3 regions of the Proteus sp. fly-1089 genome follow, and region 3 is predicted to be linked to each of the others. Evidence: predicted binding sites of a transcription regulator. Region 3 holds the regulator's gene; each other region holds the start of a gene.

Region 1 (3,292 bases), on a different contig from region 3:
TTTTCTGCTTAAAAATATTTTCATATGTATTCATTGCATCTTTTGCTATTTTTTTTCGATGAACAATAAATAATAGCCTATTAGGATTGAATTTATAAGCATCAAAAGCTGATAAGTAGGTTTTTCCCGTTCCAGTAGCAGAGATTAATAATGCTTTCTTTTCACCATTAATTCGTAATTGTTCTAAATTTTTTAATGCATCTTCTTGTATCTTATTTGGTTTTATTTCTTCCGTTATAAGCTTAGTTATCTTTTCGTTATTAGCTTTCTGTTCTATAAAAATTAATTCATATTTTTTTATAAATTCATTTGTAACAATAGTAGAACGATTGAATTCCTTATTAAATTCTTCTAATGTTGTTATTGATAATCCACTTGTGTTTTTTGATGTAACTTTTAAATTCCATTCTTTATTTATACTAAGTGCACTTGCCGTAAGATTGCTACTACCGATAATTAAATGATTCAACTTCCCTTGTTTAAATAAATAGCCTTTAGCATGAAAGTTTGAGTTTATGGATATACGAAGCTCAATATTTTTAAAGCGTAATAGCTTTTTTAATGCCTCAGGTTCAGTAAAATTTAAGTATTGTGAAACTAATATTTTTCCAGAAATATTTCTTTCTTCTAAGTTAAGTAAATCTTGAATTATACTAGCAAGACCACTACTTGTTAAAAATGCAACTGAAAACCAGAAATGATCACATGATTCCAGTTGTTCTTTTATTGTAATAAGTATTTTTTTACCTTGTTTATCATTGGTCAACAATTCTGGTTGATATTGTTGCTCTGATAGGTATTTACTATTAATAAAACCAGTTTCAATACTTTTTCTAAGTTCATTAACTTTATTATTCATAATTAGACACTTTTAATTTTTCAACAATTGGAAGATCCGCTTCAGCCCAATCTAAGTTATCTAATTCATGTTTATTTAACCATTGAATATTTAAATGCTCAGATAGTTGTAAGATTCTTGAATTAACATCACATAAAAAACTATGCATGATAATATTAAAATCAGGATATGTATGTTCAACTGTTGTAAAGTGTGAGCGTATATTAATATCCATTTTTAATTCTTCTTTAATTTCTCTAATCAAAGCTTTTTCTAAGGATTCGTTCTTTTCAACTTTGCCACCAGGAAATTCATATTTTCTGGAGATATAATCTAATTTGCTGTCTCCTCGTTGGGCACAAAGAACTTGTCCACGATGTACAATAATTGCTGCAACAACTTCGATTGTTTTCATTTTTCATCATCTTTGTTATATGAGAATTTTATATATTATACCTTTTAAAATTAGATTAATAAAATCTATGAATAATTTTTCAGATAGTCATATACAGAAAATATCTTTATTGTGATTTGATTACACAATTATTAAACCCCACACATAAATGTAAATAATTATCATTTATATTGACTGACAGTCGGTCGATAATGTATGTTACCGACCACGAGTCAATCATGGTTTATTTCATTTTTTGGGATCATTATGTTGCTACTACCTCAAATAATACATTGTCCAAATAAGCAATTAAAAAATTATTGGAAATGTAGTTACTCTTTTGTTTTACCTACATTAATTTCATTAAGCGTGGTGTTACCCTCTTTTGCTTCAGAAAATATTGAAAAAATTATTGTCGCCTCTTCACCAAGTTCGTTGTCTGATGCACAACCTTACGGATATGTTGCAAAACAGCAGGCAACGGCGACGAAAAGTGATGCAACTTTATTAGAAGCACCACAAATGGTTTCTGTTGTTAATCGTAGTCAACTAGATAACTTACCCTCTGAATCTATTAGTCAGGCATTACGTTATAGTTCTGGGATTGTCAGTGAAAAATTTGGCGCTTTTGGTAGTGGTATTGATTACTCGAAAATGCGCGGATTTGATGCAGACTATTATTTAGATGGTTTAAGAATGCTTGGTAATAGCGGTATTTGGGCGCCACAAATTGATAGTTGGAGTTTAGAAAGTATCGAAGCCGTACATGGCCCTGCATCTGCTTTATATGGACAAGGTGGTGCAGGTGGTGTGATTAATATGATATCGCGTCGTCCTTGTGCAGAAACGCAACACCAAGTGCAATTACAAGCGGGCAATAATAAAAATCATGGTATTAAATTTGATACCACATCAGCTCTTAATGAAAATGAAACATGGTTATATCGTGTTTCAGGTTTGATGCTTGAACAAGGATCGCAAATACCCTCTTCTCGTCAAACTCGTTTTCTTATTTCACCTGCTCTCACTTGGAAACCTAATGATGTATTGAGTTGGACAATATTGGGACAATATCAAAAAGAGCCTCGTCTGGGTTACTACAATACGCTACCTGCTCAAGCATTAGGTTTATTACCTAATCCTAATGGTAAAGTTGATCCTAATCGAAATTATAATAATCAAAGCCATGATAATTCACATCGTAAACAACAATCGTTAACTTCATTGTTTGAATATGAACTGACCCCACAGTGGCAATTTAAGCAAAATACTCGTTTTATGAAGGTTGATACAGAAATAAGCCGTGACTATACCCGTGGCTTTCTGCCCGGTGCTCGCTTGTTAACTGCGGTTTATCAGGAGGCGCCAAGTACATCAGAAACATGGGTAACTGATTCACAATTGATTGGTAAATTAGCAACATGGGATATCAATCATACTGTGATAACTGGTTTTGATTATCAACATGGCTATATGACCAAAGATTGGTGGGGTTCACAAACAGTTAGTTTTGATCCTTGGGCATCACATCACAAGCCTGATTTTGAGCCTTACCCTGTTTCGCGTACTTCCACAAAACAACAATTTGATCGCTATGGATACTATTTACAAGATCACCTTCGTTGGCAGCGATGGAATTTATTACTCAGTGGCCGTTATGACAGTGCGGATTTAGAGACACATAATCAAATTTCAGGTATGACACAGCAAAGCCATAACACGGCATGGAGTCATCGTGTTGGTTTAAGTTATCAATTTAATAATGGGTTCTCACCTTGGATAAGTACATCAGATAGTTTTGATCCTGTATTAGGTACAGATGCAGATGGAAAAGCTTTTATTCCAATGAAATCAAAACAATATGAAGCAGGTGTTAAATATCAAAATTCTGAGTTAACACAACTGGTTAGTATTTCTGTATATCAATTAACCCAAGAGAATGTCACAACACATAACCCTAGAAATCCTGATTATTATCAGCAATCGGGTAAAATTCGTTCTCGTGGCGTTGAGCTTGAAAGTAAATTAGCGCTAACGCCACAAGTTAATATGATGCTCAA
Region 2 (3,292 bases), on a different contig from region 3:
ACCCGCGATATTTTTAAACAGATTGAAATTACACAGAGCGCGCAATATTTAGAGATAAATAATCCTAGTGCTTATTTTTTTACTATTTCAAAGATCTATATTGATGATAAAGAAGCTCAACCTCTCATTAATGCTATTATGGTTGCACCATTTTCAAAACAAAAAATTCAATATCAAGGACAGGTAAATCCTCATCAGATTATGACTCTTGTTTATATTGATGATGATGGAAATTATCAGCAAGATGAGAAAAGGATGAAGAAATAGCGTTTTCATATCACGATTAAATAAAAAGGCTGCATATTAATGAGGGGCTAATATGCAGCCTGTACAGCCAACGTTTAATCTTTAATTTATTACTTAGCTTACGTCTTCATTATCCATAACATGGTGACGTTCAGCGTGATAACCTTCTTCGTCATAGCCAAAACGCCAATAAGGAATAGCATAAATTAAGCTACGATCGTAACCGTTATCACGACGAATATGACGTCTTAATGCACGAATAATTTTGTCTTCACCAGCAATCCAAAATGCCACATCTTCAGCAGGTAATTTCCAAGACATAAATTCATTAATTAAGTTTTCAGTTTGCTCTTCAACTGAGCCAATTAACCAGATTATTTCTAATCCATTAGGATGTTTAATTTCTTGGCGATGTGTTTCGTTTTCTACTCGTATAACGACTTTTCCTTGAACATTAGGTTGCATTGTTTCAATTAAAGCCATTAACGCAGGTAATGAACTTGGATCGGCTGCCATATAGTAATGTGATGCAGGAGCTAATAAGGGATCTGGGCCACCTGGATTAGTGATCCCAATATAGTCGCCTTGCTTTGCATTTAGCGCAAAATGAATAGCTGGACCAGCATCGTTATGAACGGCAAATTCAATGTCTAACTCTTTTTGCTCTGGGCGAATAGCACGGACACTATAAGTACGTACAATCGATCTTGGTTCGCCTTCAGGCCACTTGGGACCTTTTTCAGAAAAACCCGGTACTGTTGGCTTAACTTGGCCTTCTAATGGCAAAAATATTTTTAGATGTGCGCCCGCAGTATCAGCTGGGTAGTTATCTAAATCATCACTAGTAAAGGTAATGCAGCGCATTCCTGGAGTGACATCAGTAATACGTTTTACTTGAACTAGGCGAGGAGGAGCTGGTTTATAAATATTTTTTTCTTGAGGTGTTTTTGGGTTACTCACGTTTTTTTACCTGACTCATTTAATTGTTTTTTCGATGTAGATATTATCATTTTCAATTAATAATGATAGTCATTATCAACATTAACTTTAATTTAGTAAAGTGAGGTGTATGTTTTACTTATCATTGTGTGATTAGGCTCAAATTACAATCAAGAAAAAAACTTAAAAATCAATGTAATAAGCTTGATGTAATAATTAATAAGTATTAATTAGAAAAAATGAGAAGAAAACAAAAACACTAAAATGTAATGTGGTAGGAGAGGATTGGTGTTATTTTTTTGAAAAAAGGAATGGTTTTAGAGAGTTGAAATAAATGCGGAAAAGTCAATAAATACAGTGAGTAAACTTTAAAATATTATACTCACTGTATTTTTATATAATGTCAGCAATAGATTAAGCTTTAGGATCTGGGCCAAATCTATTGTCGCCTTTAGTTCCTTCTAGGCACATAAAGACAAAAACAATTAATCCACCAACAGCAGGAATAAATGCAAGTAAGAACATCCAACCTGATTTATCTTGGTCGTGAAAACGACGAATAGTGACGGCAAGGCTAGGTACAATAATAGCTAAAGAATAAATACCGATAATAATACCTACAATTGAACCTAATGAACTCATTTCACCAGTGTTCATATCTATTGATGACATTAAAATAGCGTATAGAACAGTAATGATAATGGTATTTACCAGAGTAAACATCCAATATTCTTTTCTGCGAGCACGGCCTGAAAAGTTAGCGTAATTATTTTTAATGACTTCCAAATACCAATTCATGACTTCATCCTTAATTTAGTAGCAACAATACGTAAGCCTAGTTTAGGTGATCTTTCTTAGCAATTAAGATAATTCTAAATTATCAAAATACATTTTTAAAAAGACATTATGACCATTCCCTCTATTTTATAGGGATATGAGCTTAATTTTTAAGTTAATCAAATAGGTAATATCTAAATGATATACAATATGCGTCTTTATAAACTAATACTGATGTGGAGTGCTAAGTGGCGGGTATCATAATTACTTTAGAAATTGAATTCAACAAGTACTCTATTTTATTTCTAGTGAAGATAGCTTTTTATAGGATTGTTTATATCTTTATTTATCGTCATAACATAATAAAAAAGAGTTTATCCCTTACTACTGATCAAAAATGATGTATTTATAGTTATTTTATCAATGTGTTTGATTTAAATTTAGTTAATTATGGAAAATAAAAAGGGCTAAAATAATATCAGCCCTTTGTGTTTATTTTTACCGTCGTGCGGTACTGTTTTTATATTGCTGTGTGTGTTTTGCCTTTACTTCACTTTCATTCCCGCAAGCGTCATTAAGAATCGAAAAAGAGAAGAAACCGCAAATAAAGCTAAAACACTACAAAACCAAATTGTAATTAGCCAGCCCCATTTTTTTAATAATGAGGGTTTGCTTTGTATTTGTGGATCAGTGATAGCCTTCTTCATAATTGGTTTTTCCTCTGAAAACGTAATAACTCCAGAATGTATAAACGAGAATAATTGGAATAATAAAGAGCGCGCCAACTAACATAAATCCTTGGCTTTCTGGTGGCGCCGAAGCGGCTACAAAACTAACGGCAGGCGGAATAATGTTAGGCCAAATACTGATGCCTAATCCGGCAAAACCTAAGAAAATTAAAGCCAATGCCCCAAAGAAAGGAAGATAATGTCCTTGTTTTTTTATCGAGCGCAAAATCAGCCATGAGCTGTATAACACTAAAAGTGGAACGGGTAAAAAGAAGAATAAATTAGGTAACGTGAACCAGCGTTCAGCAATGGCTGGTTGTGCTAGCGGTGTCCATGCACTAACAACAGCGATCACAGCAAGCATTACCAATGTCAGTGGTTTAGCAATTTTGTATAAATTTTGCTGTAAGTGGCCTTCGGTTTTCATGATTAGCCAGCCACATCCTAATAAGGAGTAGGCAATAACTAAGCCAAAACCACAAAAGAGTGCAAAAGGCGACAGCCAATCAAAATAGCTACCTGCAAATGTGCGATTAACAACAGGTAGGCCTTGAACAATGCTACCAACGACAACTCCTTGCATAAAGGTTGCTAGCATTGAT
Region 3 (3,292 bases):
CTAAAAAAGCTAAATACGATTACGATAAGTAAAAACAAACCTCATTAATGAAGTGAAATTGTCAGTAGTAGTAAGAAGTAGAAGAGTCGAAGTAAAAAGTAGTAAAGAGTCGTTTTAAAATCGCAGTATATAGTAAAAGTAATGAAGTAAAGTCGTCATGTCATGTCGTCTGAGATAAATGTGAGTGGGTTATGTTTATCTCTTGTGTTTCAGTTATTTCGCAAAATTTGCGTAAGGTATTTACCCTAAGTAAAGGCAGTCAGAGTGGGTATCGTAGTGGGGGGTAAATACCTTTATTTTTTTCATTCCTTCCTTTTTCGTCCTTTTCATCCTTGTAGGTTTTTTTATTCTATGGCAAATTTCTTGCCATTCATTTTATCTCATCTTATTTATTATTCTGCATTGAATGTAGTTCGATAATGCACGTTTTCAGGAAGAAGCATGTTAAAGCGATTGGATGATTTTTTATTAGAACCACCATTGAAGCCCTTTAAAGGTATAAAACGATTTATTGTTGAATTTCTTTTTTTTGGTGTGAAAGAGGCGCGTTCTTGTTTATTTGCGGGATTTTTCTTTTTTATTTTATTTGCAACACCAAGTAAAGGAATATTAGGGATACCTCGTTATGACGTTTTACTTATTCTCGCTATTGCTTTCCAATTATGGATGGTATGGGGAAAACTTGAAACATGGGATGAATTAAAAGCGATCTGTTTTTTCCACATCGTTGGTTTTGTGATGGAATTATTTAAAACATCAGCAGCAATTGGATCGTGGAAATACCCTGATTTTGCTTACACTAAATTGTGGGAAGTGCCTTTATTTACAGGATTTATGTACTCCGCGGTAGGAAGTTATTTAATTCAAGCATGGCGTTTTTTAAAAGTACGAATTGAACATTATCCACCTTATTGGATGGCAACTTTAGTTGCACTCGCTATCTATATTAATTTCTTTTCTCATCACTTTATCGGTGATTATCGCTGGTATTTAACTGCTTTTATTTTAGGTCTTTATGCTCGTAGTGTGGTTTATTTTACGCCTTATGATACAGAGCGAAAAATGCCACTATTATTGGCTTTTGTTCTGATAGGTTTCTTTATTTGGCTTGCTGAGAATTTCGGTACATTTTTTGGTGTTTGGCAATATCCTAACCAGATTGGTGCTTGGTCTGCTGTGCATGCAGGGAAATGGGGCTCTTGGTCACTGTTAGTCATTGTTACATTTACTATCGTGGTTCATTTAAAACATATTAAACACAGTATCAGTGTGCCTAAGTAGAGTTATTTTATCCTCAAATTTAAGGTAATAAAAAAGGAACTGTGAACAGTTCCTTTTTTTTACTGAGAGATTATCCAGAATGAATTATTTCTCATCATGTGCGTGGCTATCTTCTTTACAATTGCCTTCAGCGCAGTGGCCATATAAATAAAGGCTATGATTGGAAAGCTTGATACCATGACGTTCAGCGATGTTTCTTTGGCGCACTTCAATCGCATCATCTGTAAACTCGATAACTTTGCCACAATCAAGACAAATTAAATGATCGTGATGGTGTTGTTGAGTTAATTCAAATACTGATTTACCACCTTCAAAATTATGTCGGGTAACAATACCAGCATCGTCAAATTGGTTTAAGACGCGATACACGGTTGCCAGACCAATCTCTTCACCGATATCGATGAGTTTTTTATAGAGATCTTCAGCACTGACATGATGGCACTCAGGATCCTGGAGCACTTCCAAGATCTTTAAGCGAGGAAGTGTAACTTTTAACCCAGCATTTTTTAACGCTTTATTATTGTCGGTCATGCGGATTTAATCCTGTTGCTAATGGTGAATTTAATTTTTGTGCTCACTAATAGGGTTGATTCATTAACACTCGGGTGAATAAATAACCTTATTGATTATAGGCATGATATTTAAAAATAAACACCCCTACCTATCACACTATCTTAGCACACCATTGAATAATTATCATTCTCAATATTGAGTATTTATTTATCCCAGAATTTCATCTAGGCTCATTTCTTCTTTGATTTGAGCAACCCAAGCATCAACACGCTCTTCGGTTAATTCTGGTTGACGGTCTTCATCAATCGCAAGGCCGATAAAGTGATTATCATCTGCAAGCCCTTTAGAGGCTTCAAAATGGTAACCTTCTGTTGGCCAGTGACCCACAATGACAGCACCACGAGGTTCGATAATATCGCGAATTGTGCCCATTGCATCACAGAAGTATTCTGCATAGTCTTCTTGGTCGCCACAACCGAACAGTGCAACCAACTTACCTTCAAAATTAATATCTTCTAGTGTTGGGAAAAAGTCATCCCAATCGCATTGTGCTTCACCATAATACCAAGTAGGAATACCTAGTAACAGAATATCAAATGCTTCGATATCTTCTTTACTGGATTTTGCGATATCATGAACTTCGGCATTATCAGCGCCCAGTCTTTCTTGAAGCATTTTGGCAATATTTTCAGTGTTGCCGGTATCACTGCCGAAGAATATACCTATGATTGCCATAAAGTGAGATAACCTCTTTTATTCTATATTCGTTATACTTCAAATTGTCGCGTTGTTGACTACGTTGATTCGTACTGATTACATACTTTGTATGTAACAGTAACGCCTTTACTTGCCAATTAGCCACACTTCGAAATAGTTAGAGTATATTTGTCTGTGTTTGAACAATTACTAGTGAAAAATAAACATCTTGTTTTCATAATAGAAAACTAAAAAACGTATTTTGACGAAAATAGCAGGGTAATTCTGTCAAATTTGTGTGGTTTAGCTACTAGCTATTCTCATTTTGATGTATTTTCAAGGCGTGATTTTGCGCCAATTGTTCTAGTAATATTTCTTCAATAAGTTCGCTACGGCTAACATTTCTTGCAGTCGCCAACTCATTAAGTGCATTCACAGCATCTTCATTTAATTTCAATTCAACTCGACGTAAACCATTGACTCTGTCTCGTCTTAATTGATTGCGTTTATTAATTCTAAGCTGTTCATCCCGAGAAAGCGGGTTTGTTTTAGGTCGCCCAGGTCTGCGTTCATCTGCGAACAAATCCAGTGTGGTGCGATCAGTTTGTTCTTTTGCCATAAATTTTGCTGTGAAAGGGCGTATACCAATGACTAAATTGCGAAACGCCCAATAATACCCCACATAGTGACGTCCTGCCACTGCTTCCTGAGTTTAACCTATTGTCATTTGGTGTTTTTATCGACAGACTGTGTGATTAAGTACAATAATTATACATTCAGATAAATTATTACTTCCTTAATT

Evidence for each region. The regulator Fur, encoded in region 3, represses iron uptake genes when iron is present. The targets are predictions, from matches to a motif close to ATAATAATGAGAACNACTATCAA.
Region 1: a site for Fur is predicted at 1,402-1,424, ahead of ABN080_RS03130 (TonB-dependent siderophore receptor). Genes of this name have one in related genera too.
Region 2: a site for Fur is predicted at 1,263-1,285, ahead of ABN080_RS04400 (siderophore-interacting protein). Genes of this name have one in related genera too.

What each region holds. Positions count from the first base shown of each region.
Region 1 covers NZ_JBEETS010000001.1:665,184-668,475, forward strand. Annotated here, with positions in the region: gene ABN080_RS03120 (DEAD/DEAH box helicase) at 1-859, opposite strand, end outside; gene ABN080_RS03125 ((deoxy)nucleoside triphosphate pyrophosphohydrolase) at 852-1,253, opposite strand; gene ABN080_RS03130 (TonB-dependent siderophore receptor) at 1,449-3,292, shown strand, end outside.
Region 2 covers NZ_JBEETS010000001.1:937,381-940,672, reverse strand. Annotated here, with positions in the region: gene ABN080_RS04405 (fimbrial biogenesis chaperone) at 1-267, shown strand, start outside; gene ABN080_RS04400 (siderophore-interacting protein) at 361-1,206, opposite strand; gene ABN080_RS04395 (DUF805 domain-containing protein) at 1,600-1,983, opposite strand; gene ABN080_RS04390 (DUF2474 domain-containing protein) at 2,508-2,669, opposite strand; gene cydB (cytochrome d ubiquinol oxidase subunit II) at 2,650-3,292, opposite strand, start outside.
Region 3 covers NZ_JBEETS010000010.1:84,533-87,824, forward strand. Annotated here, with positions in the region: gene ABN080_RS17455 (DUF817 domain-containing protein) at 442-1,281, shown strand; gene fur (ferric iron uptake transcriptional regulator) at 1,366-1,812, opposite strand; gene fldA (flavodoxin FldA) at 2,002-2,529, opposite strand; gene ybfE (LexA regulated protein) at 2,801-3,109, opposite strand.